Regions from separate parts of the Priestia sp. BR_2 genome, predicted to be linked through region 3. Evidence: predicted binding sites of a transcription regulator. Region 3 holds the regulator's gene; each other region holds the start of a gene.
What was found. Region 3 encodes Rex, which represses fermentation and respiration genes when NADH is low (regulators of the CRP and FNR family bind a similar motif). Its sites were predicted from a motif close to TTGTGAAATATTTCACAA; they were not measured.
Positions count from the first base shown of each region.

Region 1: a site for Rex is predicted at 4,075-4,092, ahead of pflB (formate C-acetyltransferase). Genes of this name have one in related genera too.
Region 2: a site for Rex is predicted at 4,722-4,739, ahead of RB298_RS05460 (formate/nitrite transporter family protein). Genes of this name have one in related genera too.

Region 1 is NZ_JAVFHM010000166.1:114,334-121,703, forward strand. It holds gene RB298_RS08025 (ABC transporter substrate-binding protein) at 1-761, opposite strand, end outside; gene pflA (pyruvate formate-lyase-activating protein) at 984-1,709, opposite strand; gene pflB (formate C-acetyltransferase) at 1,753-3,999, opposite strand; gene adhE (bifunctional acetaldehyde-CoA/alcohol dehydrogenase) at 4,319-6,931, opposite strand; gene RB298_RS08045 (Crp/Fnr family transcriptional regulator) at 7,207-7,370, shown strand, end outside.
Region 2 is NZ_JAVFHM010000139.1:64,916-72,285, reverse strand. It holds gene RB298_RS05480 (FAD-dependent oxidoreductase) at 84-1,445, shown strand; gene RB298_RS05475 (DUF4352 domain-containing protein) at 1,579-2,172, shown strand; gene RB298_RS05470 (TetR/AcrR family transcriptional regulator) at 2,431-3,024, shown strand; gene RB298_RS05465 (MFS transporter) at 3,136-4,383, shown strand; gene RB298_RS05460 (formate/nitrite transporter family protein) at 4,847-5,707, shown strand; gene RB298_RS05455 (APC family permease) at 5,848-7,370, opposite strand, start outside.
Region 3 is NZ_JAVFHM010000194.1:41,556-48,925, forward strand. It holds gene panC (pantoate--beta-alanine ligase) at 1-319, shown strand, start outside; gene panD (aspartate 1-decarboxylase) at 312-695, shown strand; gene RB298_RS14720 (hypothetical protein) at 806-1,435, shown strand; gene dinG (ATP-dependent DNA helicase DinG) at 1,605-4,481, shown strand; gene RB298_RS14730 (redox-sensing transcriptional repressor Rex) at 4,547-5,212, shown strand; gene RB298_RS14735 (amidohydrolase) at 5,187-6,488, shown strand; gene RB298_RS14740 (cell wall elongation regulator TseB-like domain-containing protein) at 6,520-7,038, shown strand; gene RB298_RS14745 (hypothetical protein) at 7,297-7,370, shown strand, end outside.

The sequences.
Region 1 (7,370 bases), on a different contig from region 3:
TCCTGATGTTTCTTCACGCCTTCCACGACTTTCGGATCGGTCCATTTGGTTTCCCCGGTCTTGAAGCCGTAAGTCACCTCCGCTCCTGCATAATAACTCCACAGGTTATTCGTGGTCATGAGCGGAATCCATGCATCCTTGGAAGATTGCGCGAACGGAATTTTGCCGTCGGCCTTGATGGCTTCGGCGATCTGCTCAAGTTCCGCCAACGTTTTTGGTACGCTCAGACCTTTCTGGGTGAAGTAATCCTTGTTATAGAAAATACCTTCGATGGAACCGCCGATCGGCAAACCATAGATCTTGCCGTCATGCGTGAACGGGTCCAGTGTCGTAAATTTGTCCTTTATGCCGAGCTCATCCAGGATTGGGGTCAAATCGAGCATCAAGCCTTCTTTGGAATATACGCCTGCATCGGGGCTTCCGAATACGTCGAATACTTCCGGCGGCTTGCCGGCAGCCATCTCGCCTCTCAGCTTCTCTTTACGATTCACTTCAGAGTCTACAGCGTCCAGCTTGATTTTAAGCCCGGGCACCGCTTCTTCGGTTTTGCTGACCACATCGTTCAGCAATGCGAGACGGAACTTCTTGGATTCGCCAACTTGCGTATGGCGAATGGTGATTTCAAACGGCTCATTGCTCACCGTTCCTTCCGAGCCGCCTGACGGCTTTTCTGCCGCCTTGTCACCGCCGCCGCATGCAGACAAAAGCGTGGATGAGACGAACAAAAGCGACATGAATAATGCCAGACCCTTTTTCTTCATTGTCTTTGACCCTCCCGAAGTGTTTGTATATTGATAGGCGCTTTCCTTACATCTTCATTATAGAAAGCGATTCCACTTTACGATAGGTCGATATTTTTCTATCCAAGGGATAATATCCTCTACAAAAAACAATAACCCTTCCATTTGAGGAAAGGTTATTGTTATTAATGATAACATATTATGTTTAATATTATACAACTAAAATGAGTTCAGAGCCGACGGCTATTTCTCGGGAATTTCGCCAATCAACCGGTAGGCGCGTGCGACTTCTTCCTCGGACGGTGAAGGTACGCCCTCCAACGGATAGGCCATACCGAGCTCCTTCCATTTGTACACGCCCATCTGATGGTATGGCAGGATCTCGAACTTCTCCACGCCGTGCAGCGTGCGGATGAATTGACCGAGCGCCACCAAATCGTCCTCGCTGTCATGGATGCCCGGCACGTAGACGTGCCGGATCCACATGTTCCGACCATGGTCGGACAGCCAGCGGGCGGTCTTCAGCGTCCTTTCATTGGACTTGCCTGTCAGCTTGATGTGCTTCTCGTCGTTGATATGCTTCAGATCAAGGAGGACCAAGTCGGTATGCTCGAGCAATTCCGATATTTTATCCGGCTCGTTATACCCGTTGCTGTCCAGGGTCGTATGCAAATTCCAGCGGCGCTTCACTTCCTTGAACAGCTCCGTGACAAAAGGATACTGCAGCGTCGGCTCACCGCCCGAAACGGTGAGTCCTCCACCCGATGACCGGTAGTAGCTCAGATAAGGCTCAATCTCTCGGAGGACGTCATCCACTGTCATTTCATGTCCTTCATGAAGTCCCCAGGTATCCGGGTTGTGGCAGTATTGACACTTCAGGAGGCAGCCCTGCATGAAGAGCACAAAGCGGATACCCGGACCGTCCACCGTTCCGAACGTTTCTATGGAGTGTACATGACCTTTTAGCATGGTGCGTCATCCTTTCTGTATCCGCTATGGTTGTCTTCCATCCTTACATCGATCCGTGGAAGGTACGGTTAATGACATCGAGCTGCTGTTCGCGCGTCAGTTTGACGAAGTTGACCGCATAGCCGGATACCCGGATGGTTAACTGCGGATAATTCTCCGGATGCTCCATCGCATCGATCAGCTGCTCACGGTCAAACACGTTCACGTTCAAATGGTGGGCCTTGCTGCCAAAGTATCCGTCCAGCATGGCAACCAGATTGTTTACCCGAATGTCGCTTTCTTTGCCCAGGGCTTTCGGCACGATCGAGAACGTATTCGAGATGCCGTCCAGACTGTCCTCATAAGGCAGCTTGGCCACGGAAGTCAGCGAAGCGAGGGCTCCCTTCTTATCGCGTCCGTGCATCGGGTTTGCGCCCGGCGCAAACGGCTCGCCTGCTTTGCGTCCATCCGGCGTGGTTCCTGTCTTCTTGCCGTATACCACGTTCGACGTAATCGTGAGCACCGATTGGGTCGGCATGGCATCGCGGTAGGCTTTGTGCTTGCGGATCATGCTCATGAAGGCCTCGACCAGTTCAACGGCGATGCCGTCCACGCGGTCGTCGTTGTTGCCGTAGCATGGGAAATCGCCCTCGATTTCAAAATCCACCGCAATCCCTTGCTCATTGCGTACCGGCTTCACCTTCGCATATTTAATCGCGCTCAGCGAATCCGCTGCTACGGACAAGCCCGCTATGCCGCATGCCATCGTCCGCAGGATATCGCGGTCGTGAAGCGCCATTTCAATCCGCTCGTAGCTGTATTTGTCATGCATGTAGTGAATCACGTTGAGGGTATTCATGTAGAGCTTCGCGAGCCATTCCATCATCGGCTTGAAGCGCTTCATGACCTCGTCATAACTCAGAACCTCAGCGGTGATCGCCGGATATTCCGGTCCGACCTGGGCGCCGGATTTCTCATCCTTCCCGCCGTTGATTGCATACAGCAGCGCTTTGGCCAGGTTCGCTCTGGCTCCGAAGAACTGCATCTGCTTCCCGATGCGCATGGCGGATACGCAGCAGGCGATGCCGTAATCGTCCCCGTAGATCGGACGCATGAGATCGTCATTCTCATATTGGATCGAGCTCGTTTCGATCGATACCTTCGAACAGTATTTTTTGAAGGCCTCCGGAAGCTTCTCCGACCACAGCACCGTCAAGTTCGGTTCCGGCGCAGGTCCCAGATTGTACAAGGTGTGCAGGAAACGGAAGCTGTTCTTGGTTACTCTCGTTTCACCGTTCAACGACATGCCGCCGATGGATTCGGTCACCCACGTCGGATCGCCGCTGAACAGCTCGTTGTAATCCGGCGTGCGCAGGAACTTCACGATCCGCAGCTTCATGACAAAATGGTCCACCAGCTCCTGGGCTTTCTCTTCCGTCAGGATGCCTTCAGCCAAATCCCGCTGGATATAAATATCGAGGAAAGAAGATACCCGGCCAAGCGACATGGCAGCGCCGTTTTGCTCCTTGATCGCGGCCAAATAACCGAAATACAGCCATTGGAATGCTTCCTTCGCCGTATTCGCAGGTTTGGAAATGTCAAAGCCGTGCATGCCGGCCATTTCTTTCAGTTCCTTGAGGGCGCGCATTTGTTCGGACAGCTCTTCCCGCAGACGGATCACCGGCTCGTCCATGGCGTCCACTTCAAGCTCGCCGAGTTCTCTCAGTTTGTCCTGGATCAGCGCGTCCACGCCGTATAACGATACTCTGCGGTAGTCGCCGATGATGCGGCCGCGGCCGTATGCATCGGGAAGACCCGTAATAATCCCGGCTTTGCGCGCTGCTCTCATCTCCGGAGTATAGGCATCGAATACGCCCTGGTTATGCGTTTTGCGGATGCCGTTGAAGATATCCACTACCGCCTGCGGCATTTCGAAGCCGTATGCGTTGCACGCATCAATCATCATCCGGATGCCCCCGAAAGGCTGAATCGAGCGTTTGAACGGCTCGTCGGTCTGCACGCCGACGATCTGTTCTTTATCTTTATCCAAGTAGCCAGGCTGGTGGGAGGTGATGGTGGAAGGCGTATGAACATCCACGTCCAAAACCCCGCCGTTATCCCGCTCCTTCTTGGTTAAATCCGATACGATATCCCACAATGCCTTGGTGTTGTCCGTAGGTCCCGCCAAGAAATCATCAGAGCCATAATAAGGGGTAATATTCTCTGCAATAAAATCGTTAACGTCAACGCGCTTGGTCCATTTACCTGATTTAAAACCTTTCCAACCAACTTCTTTTTCAATCACCGACATATTGAATCCCTCCTAGATTATGCTGCAGCTTGCAGGGGCTGGCGGGGACACACATTGATCTATCTCAGATCTTAAATGTGATTATTTTCACGATCAATGGCATCTCTGCCCCGCCATGTGCCTTCAAGCTTCTATATCAAAGATCTGAGATTCAGCTTTCTGCTACACCTTTATTGTAGTCCTGTTGATCCGCAGCATCTGTGATAAAAATCACAAAGTTGTGGTAATCCGTGATTTTTATCACTCTGATTCCGGGCTCCCCTGGCTTCTACCACCATTTATAATGGAATTTAGGATCATCCTTCTGTCCCATTCCTGTTTAGAAACGTCCATAGAAGGCGTTGCGATATACTTCTGCCAGCTCCGTCACCAGCGGCAGCTTCGGATTGCTGGTCGTGCACTGATCTTCGAAAGCCCGGTCCGCCAAATGCTCGACGTTTCTCTCGAAGTCCTGTGGATCGATGCCCAGCTGCTGGAACGATTCCTCGATGCCGAGCTTGCTGTTCAGCTCGCGGATGGCGGCGATCAGGCTGTTTACGCCCTCCTCCGTCGTTCTTGCCGGCAGTCCAAGAATCCGTGCGATCTCGGCATATCTTTCATCGGCCACAAAGTGGGTGTATTTCGGCCATGCCGCGAATTTCGTTGGCTTCTTGGCATTGTAGCGAATGACGTGCGGCATCAGTATGGCATTGGTCCGTCCGTGCGCCGTATGGTACTGTCCGCCCCATTTATGCGCCAGACTGTGGTTGATGCCCAGGAACGCGTTCGCAAAGGCCATGCCTGCAAGCGTCGAAGCATTATGCATTTTCTCGCGGGCGAGTTTGTCGCCGGTCAGCGCCGATTGCTCAAGATACTGGAACACCAGCTGTATGGCTTTGATGGCAAGCCCATCCGTGTAATCGCTGGCCATCACCGATACGTAGGCTTCAATCGCATGCGTCAGGACGTCCATGCCGGTATCGGCCACCGCCTTTTTAGGCAAGGTGTACACGAATTCCGGATCGATGATCGCCACGTCCGGCGTCAGCTCATAGTCTGCCAGCGGGTATTTGGTATTTCCCTGCACTTTGTCCGTGATGACGGCAAACGAAGTTACTTCCGAGCCCGTTCCCGACGTTGTCGGAATGGCTACGAATTTCGCCTTTCGTCCCAGCTTCGGATATTTATAGACCCGTTTTCGGATATCCATGAATTTTTGCTTCAGGTTGTTGAAATCCGTATCCGGATATTCATAGAACAGCCACATTGCTTTTGCGGCATCCATAGGCGATCCGCCGCCGAGGGCGATGATGCAGTCCGGCTGAAACCGTTCCAGCATCTCCGTACCCCGTTCTACGGTCGTTGTCGATGGATCCGGCTCGACTTCCGAGAACACCTCGATGGCTACCGGCAGTCTGCGCTGACGCAGGTAATGCTCTACCCGCTCCACATATCCCAGCTTCACCATCATGGGGTCGGTTACGATCGCGACGCGGGTGATGTCAGGCATTTTGGCGAGATACTGCGTCGAGCCTTTTTCAAAGTAAATTTTGTCCGGCACTTTAAACCACTGCATATTCACGGTTCTGCGGTTCACCCTTTTCACGTTGATGAGATTGACGGCCGTCACGTTCGACGACGTGGAATTCCGGCCATACGAACCGCAGCCGAGCGTCAGCGATGGCAGGTTCGTGTTGTAGATATCCCCAATGCCGCCTTGCGAGGAAGGCTGGTTGACCAGGATGCGGCAGGTCTTCATGCGATCCGAAAATTTCAGGATGACGTCCTCATTGTGCGAGTGGATGACCGACGAGTGGCCCATGCCGCCAAAAGCAACCATCTCTTCGGCGCGCGCGATGCCCTCTTCCGCATCTTTCACTTTATAGCAGGCCAGCACCGGGCTCAGCTTCTCGGCGGACAACGGATAAGCAGGACCGACTCCCTCCAGCTCGGCGACCAGGATCTTGGTGCTTTCCGGTACCTCAAAGCCGCAAGCCTCGGCAATCTTGGCTGCCGGCTGTCCGACGATGGTAGGATTGACGGCGCATTTATCCGCTACCATGGCATGCGCAGTCAGCTTCGCCAGCTCTTCCTTGTTCACGAAATAACAGCCGCTGGCGATCATTTTTTTCTTCACGGTATGATAGATCGGCTCCTCTATAATGACGGCTTGCTCGGATGCGCAGATCATGCCGTTATCAAACGTCTTGGATAGAATCAAGTCGTTCACCGCTTGATCGAGGTCCGCACTCTTCTCGATGAAGCACGGCACGTTGCCGGGACCTACGCCGAGGGCTGGCTTGCCGCAGCTGTATGCTGCTTTGACCATCGCCGATCCCCCCGTAGCCAGAATGCAGGCAACGTCAGGATGGTTCATGAGTGTATTGGTTTTATCCATGGAAGGAGCCTCGATCCACTGGATGCAGTCGGCCGGAGCGCCTTGTTTCACGGCGGCGTCCCGCAGGATGAGCGCGGCTTCCCTGCTGCATGCCTGCGCGGATGGATGGAAGCCGAAGATGATCGGGTTTCTTGTTTTGATGGAGATCAGCGCCTTGAATATGGTGGTCGAGGTCGGATTGGTTACCGGTGTGATCCCCATGATGATCCCGATCGGCTCCGCAATTTTTTGGAAGCTGTCATAGGCATTGTCTTCGATGATACCTACCGTTTTGTCGTACTTGATGCTGTTGTGGATATACTCCGTGGCAAACAGGTTTTTGATGATTTTGTCTTCATACACGCCGCGGCCCGTTTCTTCAACCGCCATTTTCGCCAGCTGCATGTGCTTCTCAAGTCCGGCCATGGCCATGGCCTGCACAATTCCGTCGACTTGCTCCTGATCGAGTTTCATAAACTTTTCTTTGGCCCGATTCGCCTTGTCGATCAGACCTTGAATGTACTCTGCTGCCGTTTGTCCCTTCACTTCAACCGTTGTTCCTTTGCTCACAGCCATATCTCTCATCCTCCCATGGTTCATGTTCTTTTTTGTCTACGCTTCGATCGTAACACAGACGCTCCTTAAATCATGTGAAATATTTCACAATATTAAAATTTATCTTTTCTGTGTGATTTATACCTGTCTTTTCCCTCTTTCAAGTGAAAGAGATCACAATGTTTGAAAATTCGCCATGATTTCCCTCTTGTTCCGCCCCACAAGTGAATGTTTTCACGTTATAATGTATTTAAAGATTAAACAGATCAAATTTTAGGATGTTAGGGGATACCACCATGAAAACTGTAGACCATGTAATGGAAATCGAAAACTTAGGGAACACGCAGTGCTTCTCGGAACAAAACCGCAACCGTCTGCTGGTCACCATGAAGGAAAGGGTACTCCCTGAAGGATCGCATTTGTTCTGGGAAGGCGACTTCGCCGACAAGCTGTACTTCGT
Region 2 (7,370 bases), on a different contig from region 3:
AACAAGCGTTACCAAGCATGAATCCAGGCAAAAATGCTCATCTTAAACCAATATAAAGCTTCATACTTGGAGGAGGAAAAACCATGAAAGTTGCAGTTATCGGTTGTACCCATGCAGGAACGTCCGCCATCGTGAATACCGCCAAACTTTATCCCGATGCACAGATTACCGTTTACGAACGCAATGATAACATCTCATTCTTGTCGTGCGGCATTGCGCTTTACGTCGGGGGCGTTGTGAAGGATCCGGACGGGCTGTTCTATTCTTCGCCGCAGAAACTCGACGAGCTTGGTGTCGAAACCAAGATGAAGCATGAGATCATCTCGGTGGATACGGACCGGAAAACCTTGAAGGTCCGCAACCTGGCCACGGAAGATACGTTTGAAGATACCTATGACAAATTGATTGTTACCACCGGATCCTGGCCGATCGTACCGAAGCTTGAAGGCATCGATTTGAATAATATTTTGCTCTGCAAAAACTACGATCATTCCAACGCGATCATTGATAAAGCGCAAGGAGCCAAACATATTACCGTTGTCGGCGCCGGTTACATCGGCGTGGAGCTGGTGGAGGCCTTCCAACAGAACGGCAAGCAGGTAACTTTGATCGACAGTGCCGATCGGATTCTGAACAAATACCTGGATCCTGAGTTCAGCGGCAAGATCGAGGAATCGTTCCGTGAAAAAGGAATCGAGATGGCCATGGGGCAGACCGTGACGTCCTTCCAAGGCCAGGATGGCAAGGTGAATAAGGTCATCACCGACAAAGGGGAGATCGACACGGATCTGGTCATTCTCTGCATCGGCTTCCGACCGAATACGGAGCTGCTGAAGGGGCAGGTCGATATGCTGAAGAACGGCGCCATCGTCGTGGACCAATATATGCAAAGCAGCAAGCAGGATGTCTATGCAGCGGGCGATTGCTGCTCGGTGCTCTATAACCCGACGGGTAAAATGATGTACATTCCGCTGGCGACCAACGCTGTCCGGATGGGTACGCTCGTTGCACGGAATTTGGTGCAGCCCACAACGCCTTATATGGGAACCCAGGGTACGTCCGGATTGAAAATATACGAACACAACATTGCCTCGACAGGATTAACCGAGGGAGCGGCCAAGGATGAAGGTTTGAAGGTGGATACGGTCACCATTACGGACCATTACCGTCCGGAGTTCATGCCTACCTTCGAGGAAGTTACGCTGAAGGTGGTGTATGAACAGGAAAGCCGCCGGATGCTCGGTGCACAGGTGATCTCCAAGGCGGACATGACGCAGTCCATCAACACCCTGTCGGTGTGCATCCAGAACCGCATGACGATCGACCAGCTGGCCTTCATCGATTTCTTCTTCCAGCCGCATTACAACAAGCCGTGGAATTTCCTTAACACGGCCGGCCTGCAGGCTCTGCCGGCGGTGGAGACCAAAGCGCCGGTACACGCTTAATTCATTCTAGGCAATAACGAAGGCCCCCTGATTCGGGGGTCTTTTTCTTGTTTTAGAAGGAATATGGATTTTGACAGCGAATTGGAAAATATCCGGACATATCGATATCGACTTTCAGGAGGTAGGATAAAGTATGAATAAAAAAATAATGCTGGTCTCGGCTGTGTTGTTCTCCATGCTGCTGACGGCTGCTTGTTCCAGCAATCAGGCGGACCCGCCGGCAGAAACCCCGCCGGCTGTCGTGGATAGCGAGGGAACGGATCAGACGGGGGCGGCTGAAGAGGAACCGCCGGCAGAACCATCCCAAGGGGAGGGTCAACCTGCCGATGGAGAGACGAAACCGATCGACGAGCCTGCCGCTGTAGGCGATACGGTCGATTATCACGGCGCGGTCATCACGCTGAACGGCGTGCGCGACTCCGAAGGCGACGAGTACTTGAAGCCCCAGCCCGGCCATACGTTTAAGGTGGTCGACATTACCGTGAAGAACAACGGTCAGGAGCCGTTGGTCATCTCTTCGGCACTGTCTTTTTCCATGACGGATTCAAGCGATCTTAACTATACGGTTCCTATTACGGATGACGTGAAGATGCTGGACGGCACCATTCCTCCGGGCGGCGAGCTGACGGGCGAGATTCCGTACGAGGTGAAGCAGGACGTTCAGGGGCTGCAGCTGAGTTACGGCGATCCGATGAAAGAAGGAAGAGCCATTTGGGCAGTGGAATAATGCAGCAATACATCGCATGTTGTTATTTTGGAATGTGCGAGATGGACAAGGATTTTGCTTCGGCAAAGTCCTTTTTTTTTGCATTCGGAAGAGCGTCCTTTACATGGGAGGAGGTTTTCAGTATGATTAAACCGTACAGTCGGTTTTTTAAAGAAGGATGAAGTTTCATTCATGACAGAATACATTTTTTATTACGGATCACGGATTTCCGCTGGTTGATGCGGACTGTTGAATCCAACGCAAGGAGTGCTAACACCGATGTCATCAGAAAAAGCGCAGCGAAAGCGGGATTTGATTCTGGATAAAGCCAAGGAGCTGTTCATCCAGCGCGGATATGCGGCAACGTCAATGGATGAACTGGTCAAGTATACGGGGGCCAGTAAGGGAAGCATCTATTATCACTTCGAGAGCAAGGAAGATTTATTCGTCAAGCTGCTGACAAAGCAGAATCGGGAATGGATGGAAGCCTGGGACGACAAAAAAGCCGGTTACGCCAGCTTTGAGGAGAAGCTGTACGGGATCGCCGATCACATGGTTGACGACTTCCAGAATCCGCTCACCAAAATCGCGGAGGAATTCTATATCAACCAGCCGGAAAATAAGACGATTGTGGGCGAAATGCTGGCGATTCTGCAAGGTCCGCGTATGCTCTACCGCGAAATTCTGGCAGAGGGAGCGGACGAGGGACGCATAGCGGCAGAGGATATCGACGAAATAGCCGTTATTTTCGGATCGCTGCTGGACGGGTTGTCGGTTTCGTACTTCGAACGGTCCCAGGAGGAATTAAGGCAGCTGTACCGCAAGAGCGTGATGTACTTTTTGAACGGTGTGTTATCGGGTGAAGGTTCATAGCGTACGGTGCGGTAGGAGGATTTATCGAAAACGCTTTTCTTAGCTAACAGGAAAGGGCGTTTTCGCAATTATAAATAAACCGAATAGTCGGTTTTAACAGGGGGATGGAGTATGAAGCATTTGTTTGGCAACCGCGCGTTCGTGCTGTTGATGGTATCTGATTTTATGCAAAATATCGGGATCTGGATCCGCAATATGGCGCTGTTGTTCTTTATTATGGAGCAGAGCAACCATGACCCGGTCGCCGTATCGCTGCTGACCGTGATTGAATACGCGCCGATCTTCGTGATTTCCATGGTTGGCGGCGTACTGGCTGACCGTTGGCGTCCCAAGCGAACGATGATATGGGGGGATATTTTAAGCTTCATATCCATTCTGCTTATTTTGTTTGTTGTGTATGCGGGATATTGGCAGGCCGTGTTTGCGGTGACGCTGGTCTCGGCCGTCGTATCGCAATTCTCGCAGCCATCGTCCATGAAGATCATCAAGCGGTGTTTGCCGGATGAGCATGTGCCCGCGGCCACGGCGTTATCCCAGACCTCGATGTCGCTGTTTATCATTTTGGGACCTATGGTAGGCACGACGATTTATCAAGCATTTGGATTGCAGGCCTCTTTAATCAGCTTGCTGATTCTGTTCGGCGCTTCGGCGATCGTGTTGGCCTTTCTGCCTTCCACCGTGGACGAACCTTCCAAGGACTCGGAATCAGCCGGTTCGTTCGTGAAGGACATGAAGGCAGGCTTCGCCTATATCGGTTCCAGCCGGCTGTTGAAGGTGCTGCTGGTGGTCTACGTTTTATTGGCGCTGGGCAGCGGACTCGTACAGCCGCTCGACATCTTCGTCATCACCGAGCGTCTTCAGCTGGAGATGTCCAGCGTCCAGTGGTTCACCGCGCTTGAGGGCTTGGGCATGTTGATCGGCGGTGTGATAGCAGCGGTGATTGCAGGCAAAGTGAAAGGTTCCTACTTGCTGTTCGCGGGGCTGGCCTTCCTTGGACTCTCGACCTTTGTCGAGGTGCTGTCCCAGTGGCCGATCCTGACCGGCTCGATGCGCTTCGTCACCGGGGTGCTGATGGCCATGGCCCAGACGGTCCTGATGGCGGTGATGATGCAGCAGGTGGAAGAGAAATTCATTGGCCGGCTGAACGGCGTGATGACGCCGATATTTACCGGCATGCTGCTCATCGGCTCCGGGCTGACGGGCTGGTATATGTCGGTAACCTCCATTGTCGTGGTGTATTTTACGGCAGGCGCGCTCTTCCTGCTGTCGTCGTTCATCAGCATGAAGCTGCCGATCGCCAAGGTGCCGGTGCAGGAAACGGAGGTGCCTGTCAGGGTAGAGACTGCGGCCAAAGCCTAGCGGGTGAGTAAAAATCTATACATTTAAGCCGAATCTGGCAGAATGGTATCCAACACGAACGGGCTTCGTACTGGTAAAGACAATCCAAAAGAGCGGTGCCGGGGAGAAACCCGGGCACCGCTTTTTCGGCATATGCGAGTCCTCGAAGGAAGCGAAAGGCAGTCACCCCGCTAAAGCTGATCCGAAGCTCCACCCATGGACAAGGTGCTGTGCCTATATCCATATATCGCTTAAATGGCCACACCGAATCCGATCCATGTTATTCGCTGCAGCGTGGTCAGCAGATCAAGGCATACGGAACATCACATCTGTACCTGTCCGTCCGTTACGGTACACGATCGTGATATAATTCACGTTCTTGCCAAAGAAGCTGCGTTACAATGTTGGTAACGATAACACGAATATCATGAGCTGCATTCGGATAGGTAGACAAGGCGGATGCGGAAGAAATGAGGGAGTGACCATGGCTTACCATAAACCTGAGCGCATTGCGGAGATTACCGTGGAGAACGGGGTGAAAAAAGCGCATAACTCCGCCATAAACGTGATGATATTAGGATTCCTTGCGGGGGCATTTATTGCGCTCGGCTTTTTGCTTGACATACGCGTGATTGCCGGAGCGTCTCCGGAATGGGGAGGGATTGCCGGTTTTATAGGCGCGGCGGTATTCCCCGTGGGATTGATTCTTGTCCTGCTTGCAGGCGGGGAGCTGCTGACGGGCAACATGATGGCCGTGTCCTTGGCCAGATTCAAGAGGAGAATTTCCACGAAGGAGATGATGCGAAATTTAGCGCTTGTCACGGTCAGCAATATGTTGGGAGCGTTATTCGTCGCTTACTTCTTCGGCCATGTGACCGGTCTGACAGGCAGCGGCGTTTACCTGGAGAAACTGGTGGATATGGCCGGGCATAAGCTGGACGACAGCTTCCTGCAAGCCTTCCTGTCGGGCATCGGGTGCAACTGGCTCGTAGCCCTCGCCGTATGGCTGTCCTACGGATCGGATCAGATGAGCGGCAAAATTCTCGGGATCTGGTTTCCGACCATGGCGTTTGTCGCCATCGGGTTTCAGCACGTGGTGGCCAACATGTTTCTCATCCCGGCCGCGATTTTTGAAGGCTATTACAGCTGGGGCGAGTATCTGATGAACTTCATTCCGGTATGGCTGGGCAATTTCGTTGGCGGCGCGTTATTTGTGGGAGCGACATACGGAACCGTTTATTTAAAGCAGGAGAAACAGGCCGCAGCCGCTCCGCGCGGCGAGCAGACGCCTGTGCCATCGGCCGGCGCTCCTCAACAGGTTCATTCGGCGCAGAATGTTTCCTAATGCCGGAAGCCTGGCGAGCGTCTGGCTTAAAGAAAAAGCTGCGTTCAACCGTCCTTGATGAAAGGCAGCGGTTGATCGCAGCTTTTTGTCGTGATGGGCGAGGCTGTCCCCAGTAATGAATCAAGCAGGGAACAAGCCCGCTATTTTTTTAAATGGTAGGGAACCGTCGTGATGATCACGTCTCTCCGATACAGGAGATGTGCCCGGATGAGCAGGCTGGATTGATTGTGCAGGAAATTATGCCAGCCCTTCTTTGGGATGAACTGCGGAATGACGACGGTAACCTGATAGTCGGATTCGCTGGCCTTGCGCTGCACGGTATCGATGAATTTCGTCAGCGGCTGAATGATGCTCCGATAAGGCGAGTGCAGCGTTACCAGCCGGATGTCCGGCTGCCACTTTTTCCATTTTTCCTGGAAGGCGACTTCCTCCTCCCGCTCGAACGGCACGTACACCGCGATGATTTGGCCCGCTCCCAGCGATTTGGCGTAATTCAGCGAGTTCTCCACCACATGCGTGATTCCTGCCACAGGCAGGATGATGACATTCCCCTCAATCGGCTTAACCGGCTCGCAGGTCGTAATCCGGAGCTGGTCCGCTACCGCCTCGTAATGCTTGCGGATCCGGGTGAAAATCCAGATGATCAGCGGCAGGAATATCAGCACGGTCCACACCTGGGCGAATTTCGTAAAGAAGAAGATCATGGTCACGATAAAGCTGATGCATGCGCCGGTGGTGTTAATGATCAGTTTGACGATCCAGCCTTCGGGCTTTTCGCGAATCCATTTCACCATCATCCCCGTCTGGGAGAGGGTAAACGGGATAAACACGCCGACGGCATAGAGCGGAATCAGATGCTCGGTTTTGCCTTCAAAAGCCAGCAGCAGCAGAATGGAGAAAAATCCAAGAATAATGATTCCGTTCGAGTATCCCAGACGGTCGCCGCGGACGGTGAACATTCTAGGAATGAACTTATCCTTCGCCAGATTGACGGCAAGCAGGGGAAAAGCGGAATACCCCGTGTTGGCGGCGAGGATCAGAATTAAGGCCGTTGTCCCTTGTATGAAGTAATAAAGCGCATTTCGCCCGAAGGTATGCTCGGCAATTTGGGAAACGACCGTGACTTGTTCGCTGGGACTGACCCCATAGTAATAAGCCAGGAAAACGATGCCCGAAAATAACAGGGCCAGCAGCGACCCCATCGCCACCAGAGTTTTGGCCGCGTTATTCGGGGCCGGGTCTTTGAAATTCGGAATGGCATTGGAAATCGCCTCCACGCCGGTCAGGGCGGAGCTGCCCGAGGCAAATGCGCGCAGGAGCAGAAACAAGCTCAGCCCGGCTACGGGCGTGCCGATCGGCGTATGAAGCTCCGGAGACGCATGGCCTGTGGCAATGTTGAATATCCCTACCCCGATCAGGATGAATAACGCAAGCACGAACAGGTAAACCGGATAAGCCAGTATGGAGGCCGACTCCGTAACCCCTCTTAAATTCAATACGGTCAAGCATAGAACGAACACGATGGAAATCGGCAGATTATAGGCATGCAATTCCGGAAAAGCCGACGTGATCGCATCCGTCCCGGCCGACACGCTGACCGCAACCGTCAGGATATAGTCCACGAGCAAGGAACCGCCGGCAACCAGCCCCGGGTACATGCCCA
Region 3 (7,370 bases):
TCTGAAGCCGGAAGAGCGGGAACAGGCGCTTGTGCTGTCGGGCTCGCTGCGGACGGCTCAGGAGGCAATCCGGCAGGGACAAGCGACGACGGCAGGAGAGATCCGCGCTCATCTTCGGGATTATATATCCCGCTCTCCGCTCGCTGATATCGATTACGCGGAATTGCTCACCTTCCCGGAGCTTGCGCCCGTGGAAGATTCATACCGCATTGTGGATGAAGACAGAACCGTCATCATGGCGCTGGCCGTGCGTTTTGGCCGCACCCGTCTCATTGACAATGCATTACTTCAACCAAAAGTAGGGGGACCCCATGTTTAGAACGATGATGAAATCCAAAATCCACCGCGCAACGGTGACGGAAGCCAATCTGAACTATGTGGGCAGCATTACCATTGATGAGGATCTAATGGAGGCTGCAGACCTTCTGGAGAATGAAAAAGTTCAAATCGTGAACAATAACAACGGCGCCCGTCTGGAAACGTACGTAATCAAAGGCGAGCGCGGCAGCGGCGTCATTTGCTTGAACGGAGCAGCCGCACGTCTTGTACAGCCCGGCGACAACGTCATTATCATTTCTTATGCCATGATGTCCAAAGAGGAATACGACCATCACACCCCGACGGTCGTGATCGTCGACGAATCGAATAAGCCGGTTACGACGGAATATCGCGAAGTTCACGCCGCCATTCTCTGAAGAACCAAAATGTGTCGGGACCTTAAAGGGATGAAAAGACCGTCTTCTACAGAAAATGAGTTCAGGTCGACGCACTGATCTCATTTTTCCGCTAAGGGTGGGATGCAGCTATGTTTCAACATGTATTCGCCGAAATGAACAACATGTTAGATGAAATTGTGAAGCATTACCCTTCTGCTCAAGGTCCCCAAAAACAGGCGCTGGTACAAAACTGGAACATGCTCAAAAGCATGAGCGAGGGCATTATCGAGGAGTGGCTGCATTTTGAAGAAAAAATGGCCATCTTCCGCGAGAGTGCAGCGTCACCTCCGGTTTTTCCGCCGACCGAAGCGCCTGAATTGCAGCTGGATGCGTTCGTTCGCGGTCAAGGTTACTACAAGCTGTTGATGTTCCAGCCGGCCATACAGCAGTTTGAGGCAGCCGCTGCGGTATTTCCGGACAGCCTTCTGATCAAGTTGTACATTGCCATGTCCCATCTGTATTTGGGGCAAACCGCCCAAGCATCCGACGTACTGATCTCCATCCTGCCCCTGGCTGACAACAGAAAGCTTCGGGCGATGATCTACAATGCGCTTGGATGCATCGAGGTGTTGAATGGACAGCAAGCAAAGGCCGAGGAACATTTTGCACTGGCAATTCATAGCGATCCGACGCTTCCCGACCCCATGATCAACCTGGAGGTCTGCAAGCAGAATCGCGGTGAGCTCCAGTACGGCAGCCAATTGATCTCTTTGCTGTAGAAATCAAGCCACAACAAGAAGCGATGCCAGAGCTCACCTTGAGACTTTGGCATCGCTTTTTGCGTACGGGAGCGGTACAGAAAGCCTGGGGATTTTTTACCCGGAATGTTCAAAACCCGCAACTTCTGGTATGCTGTTAATTAGTCTGGAGGAAAGGGATTTTATCGAAATGAAATTTGCCGTATTGGATTTTGAAACCACGGGCAACCAGTCTGCAGATGAAATCATTCAGGTTGGACTGGCCATCATCGAAGAGGATCGAAGCATATCCCGCGTATACGGCACCTATGTCAATCCCGGGATTCCGATCCCTCCTTTTATTACCGGTTTGACCGGCATTTCCGACAGTGATGTAGCGGATGCTCCGTCATTGGAAGAAATGATGATGGAGCTTGTGCCCATGCTCGACGATGTCGTATTGGTTGGACATAACGTCGCTTTTGATTTTAACTTTTTGCAAAACGCGCTCGATCGCTGCGGCTATTTACCGTTCAGCGGCCGTATTCTAGATACGATGCACTTCTTAAAAATATGCTTTCCCTCGCTCCCGTCCTACCAGCTCGGGATGGTGTCCTCTCATTTCGGCCTGGAGCATGACCGTCCGCACCAGGCGGACAGCGATGCGCTTGCCACAGCCTATGCGCTGCTGAAATGTTTGGAGGAGATCGACGAGCTTCCGCTGCTCACCATTCAGCGTTTAAGCGACCTGTTTGCCGACGAGGACAGCGATTTGGCCTGGTTCTTTGACGGCATTCGTTCCGACAGGGAGCACCGAGCCGTACAAGCGGGAGACACCCATACGTACTACCGCCAGTTTGCCTTGGCGGTGGATGATTGGAACGATATAGCACCTGTCAGAGATGAGACGGAGCCCAACCCCTTGGCCGATGTAAGCTTCGAGCAATACATGAACGATGTTCGTGAACGCCTGAAGGAAACGCTGCCTCATTACGAGAGCAGGGATGCCCAGGACATGATGTTCCAGGAAGTGATGCAGGCGCTGGATGACAATAAACATCTATTGATCGAAGCGGGCACGGGAACCGGCAAATCCCTTGGATATTTGCTGCCGTCGATCTATCAAAGCGTGAAGCAGGAACAGAAGGTTATGGTGAGCACGCATACGATCAACCTTCAAGAACAGCTGCGTGACCGGGATATTCCCCTGCTCACCCAGGTTGTTCCTTTTCCTTTTAAGGCGGCCATTTTCAAGGGCAGGGGACATTATTTGTGTTTGAGAAAATTTGAACATAAAATAAATAGAAGAGATTTTCATTCCCCGAAGGAAGACGTAATAACGGCGGCCCAGATGCTGGTCTGGCTGACCCAGACGGAGAACGGGGATGATGAAGAGCTAAACCTTGGCGGACGCGGAGGGGATTTCTGGGAGACCATCTCCAGCGATTCGGATTCTTGCCTCGGACGCGCCTGCCCTTGGTTCCGCAAATGCTACTATCACAGGGCCAAGCATGAAGCAGGCATCGCGGATGTCGTCATTACGAACCATTCGAAGCTGTTCACCGACGTGAAGGCGAATCATCAGCTGCTGCCAAGCTATGAGCGCCTCGTCATCGACGAAGCGCATCATCTTGAGGATGTCGCCGGCAAGCACCTTGGCTTGCAGATGAAGTATTTTTCGGTGGTCCATACCTTGACCCGTATGTACAAAGACAGCCGAAGCGGGCAGCTCCCGGCTCTGCGCCAGCTGCTGCAAGCTTCGCCGCACGAGAAGGCAGTCGAATGGTCTTCCGTCATCGACCGTTTGTATCCGGACCTCATTACCGTAAAAGAGAACTGGGATCGGCTCAGCGATCAATTGTTCGGACTGCTTCCGGAACGCGGAGACGCTTCTCCGGGAGATGCCGGCCAATTCTCGCTCCGCCTGTCCCCGCTTAAGAAGCCGAAGGATTGGGATTCGATGGCCGAACTGGAGCATCAAATTCATCTGACGCTGGGCGATGTCGTGCGCAAGGGCGATAAGCTGATCGCCGAAATGAAGGAAGATTTGGATGACTACAGCGCGGACAGCCTGTTAACCGACCTATCGGGCCTATTTAAGGACCTGGCCGCGCATCGTGAAGACCTGCGCTCCTTCATGGCCCTGAACGATGAGGGCACGGTATACTGGATGGAGGCGAACGGCAATTTCCGCAGCAAATCGCTGCAGTTGTATGCCGTGCCCGTCGACGTGAGCGCTCATCTGAAGGAATTGTTTTTTGACAAGAAACAAAGCGTGATTCTGACATCGGCAACCTTGTCGGTGGACAAATCGTTTCAGTTCATGATCGAAAACCTGGGTCTTCAGGAAGCGGCTGAAGCGGGGAACCTGAACACGGTTCAGCTCCCGTCCCCGTTTAATTACAGGGAACAGGCCCTTCTTGTCGTGCCGCGCGATTTTCCGAGCGTGAAGGGATCGGTCGGGGATGCACTCTTTGTGAATACGCTCGTGAAGTCTTTGGCCGATACGGCCGTTGCTACGCATGGCCGCATGCTCGTCCTGTTCACTTCGTACCGGATGCTGCGCCAGGTGCACGAGCCGCTGAAAGAAGCGCTGGCATCAAGCGACATCACGGTATTGGGACAAGGTATGGACGGAACCAGCCGTACCAAGTTAATCCGAAGATTTCAGGACAGCAGCGCTTCCGTGCTGCTGGGCACCAGCTCCTTCTGGGAAGGGGTAGACATCCCGGGCGAGGCGCTGACTTGTCTTGCCATCGTCCGGCTGCCGTTCCAGCCGCCGAATCACCCCTTGGTCGAGGCCAAGAGCGAACTGCTGCAGCAGCAGAAGAAGAATCCCTTCATGAAGCTTTCGGTTCCGCAAGCGGTCATTCGTTTCAAACAGGGGTTTGGGCGTCTGGTGCGAACAGCACAAGATAAAGGGATCGTGATCGTGTACGATACCCGGGTCATTGAATCCTATTACGGGAAGTATTTCTTATATTCCTTGCCGGGGCCGAAGATGGAGCATATGCCGACAGAGGGGATCGTTCCCCGAATTTCGGAATGGCTGCAGGAAGAGGCAAGCGCGGGAAACCAAGCGGAATAAAGTGAAACCAAGCACGATCAACAAAAAAAGATGTAGTTATTAACCTATTATTAGGGGGAGCATGCATGAAATCGGAAAAAATTTCGGAAGCCGTGGTCCGCAGATTACCTGTATACTTGCGCTATTTGAATGAGCTTCAGAAGAGGGAGGTTTCCACGGTTTCCTCCCAGGAGCTGGGACAGAAGCTGGACCTCAATCCTGCTCAAATTCGTAAGGACCTGGCGTATTTCGGTGATTTTGGACGGAAAGGGATCGGATATGATGTTTCTTATCTGATCGAGAAGATTCGCCAGATTCTGAAGCTGGACCAGAAGATCAATGTCGCATTGGTCGGGGCCGGTAATCTTGGACATGCATTATCGAATTACAATGCATTCCTGAAGGATAATATGAAGATTGTGGCGATTTTCGATTCGTATTCTCCCAAAGTTGGTATGAAAATTAACAATTTGGTCGTACAGCCGATGGAAGAGCTGGAGAAGACGGTTCATGAGCACGGCATTCGAATCGGGATTATTACCGTTCCGGATTTCGAAGCGCAGAACGTCGCGAATCAGCTTATCGCCTCAGGGATCGAGGCGATTCTGAACTTTGCGCCAACCATCCTGAAAGCCCCAGCCCATATCCGGATTCATACGGCTGATTTTACAACGGATTTGCAAAGTTTGGCCTATTATTTGGATAACGGCAAGGAGGATGCAGCACATGACAACAACGAAGTGGATGGTTAAGAACGGAACGTTTGCAGTACTGGAGGAAGGCCAATCCGTGCTTCGCGGATACCTGGTGGTTGAGAACGACCGGATCACGTACCTGGGCGAAGAGGAGCCCGTCGTGGAAGAGGGGACAGAGATTATCGACGGAACCCATCTGTTCTTCCTGCCCGGATTGGTGAACACGCATGGACATGCCGCCATGTCGCTTCTTCGCGGCTATGGGGACGATCTGGCGCTGCAGGTATGGCTTCAGGAAAAAATGTGGCCGATGGAAGCCAAATTCACGTCAGACGACGTATATTGGGGCACATCGCTCTCCGTGCTGGAGATGATCAAGGGCGGAACCACGACGTTTGTGGATATGTATGACCATATGGATCAGGTCGCGAAGGTTGTCCAGGACTCGGGAATGCGCGGCGTCCTGACGCGCGGCGTAATCGGTTTATGCCCGCCCGAGGTACAGCAGCAGAAGCTGGATGAGGCGGTGGCATTCGCGAAGGATTGGCATGGCAAGGCTGACGGCAGAATTACGACGATGATCTCGCCGCACGCGCCTTATACCTGCCCGCCGGATTTCATCGAAAAATTCGTTCAAGCATCCCATGACTTGAACCTGCCTTTGCATACCCATATGTCCGAAACGGAAACTGAAGTGGCTCAGAATGTTAAGGATTACGGGCTTCGCCCCGTTGCCCATTTGGAGAAGCTGGGCATGTTCTCCCGTCCTACGCTCCTTGCGCATGCCGTTCATCTGACCGATGAGGAAATCGAAGTCTTGGCCAAGCATCAAGTAGCCGTATCGCATAATCCCGGAAGCAATTTGAAGCTTGCCAGCGGAGTCGCCCGCGTACCAGCGCTGCTGAAAGCCGGCGTAACGGTGTCGCTCGGTACCGACGGACCTGCTAGCAACAATAACCTGGATATGTTCGAAGAGATGCGGCTGGCTGCCCTGATCCATAAAGGAGTAAGCGGGGATCCGACGGCCATTCCGGCCTCCGAAGCGCTCCGAATGGGCACGGTATACGGAGCCAAGTCCGCTTTCCTTGAGGATATCGGTATGCTCGCGGTTGGGATGAAGGCCGATATGATCGCATTGAATACGGATCAGGCGCATTTCCTTCCACGGACCGACTATATTTCTCACGCGATCTACTCTGCCAGCGCGAAGGATGTAGAGCATGTATGGGTTGACGGCAAGCAGGTGGTGAAGAATGGCGCGAGCCTTACTCTCGACGAGGAACGCATCCGCCGGGAAGCGCAGCGTGCATTTGAGCGTCTTACAACCCTCTAGGGAATAATCAAGGGGAGCGAGGAAGACGGATTTGAAGAAAAAAACGAAGTGGATATTGCTGAGCGTGTCCGGCGTCCTGCTATTATTGCTTGGCCTACAGCTCTATTATTCCTATGTTATGAAAGATACGTGGAATGAAGAAAGAATGGCGATCCTTGCAGCGAAACAGCATGGCCAATTGGTCTCGTCCGACAAGACCTATAAATCGGTATGGGGCGAGGACAATAACTATTGGGTGGTCAGCGGGAAAGATAAAGACAATCAAGACCGCATGGTCTGGGTGAAGTTTACGGACGATAACGTTCCTGTTGAAGGGACAGATGCCGTTCAGTCGGTGTTATTGAATACGGGCATGTCAGAGGCCGTGATGCGGGACCAGATCCGTAACGAAATGCCGGGTGCGGTCATCAAGCGATTGCTGCCGGGAATGTATGAAGGCGAGTATGCCTGGCAGCTGCAATATGAAAACAACGGTCAGCGCGGTTACCGATTCTATCGTTTTCAAGACGGAAACGCCATCGGAAATGATATTATTCTTCCTAATCAATAAGAAAACAAATGAAAAGGCGTCCCCTCATAGGGATGCCTCTTTGGCACATAAATATGTAAGCGCATACAGAAATAAATTGGTAAAACTGTTCTAAATATTTTCACAGACAAGCATGAAAAAGTATATAAGATATGATATACTCGTACTTGTACGAATTGAGCAGATCAATTACATGCCTCACCATATATCGTTGTTATATGTATTATTGTGCTGCAATTGCTATACAAAATTTCATATCGAAATTGAAGGAGGAACTTCATGAAACTGCGCATTGTACCTATCATGCTGACTGTCGTGATCTCAGCATCGGTCCTCTTTGGCGGTTGGTTTCT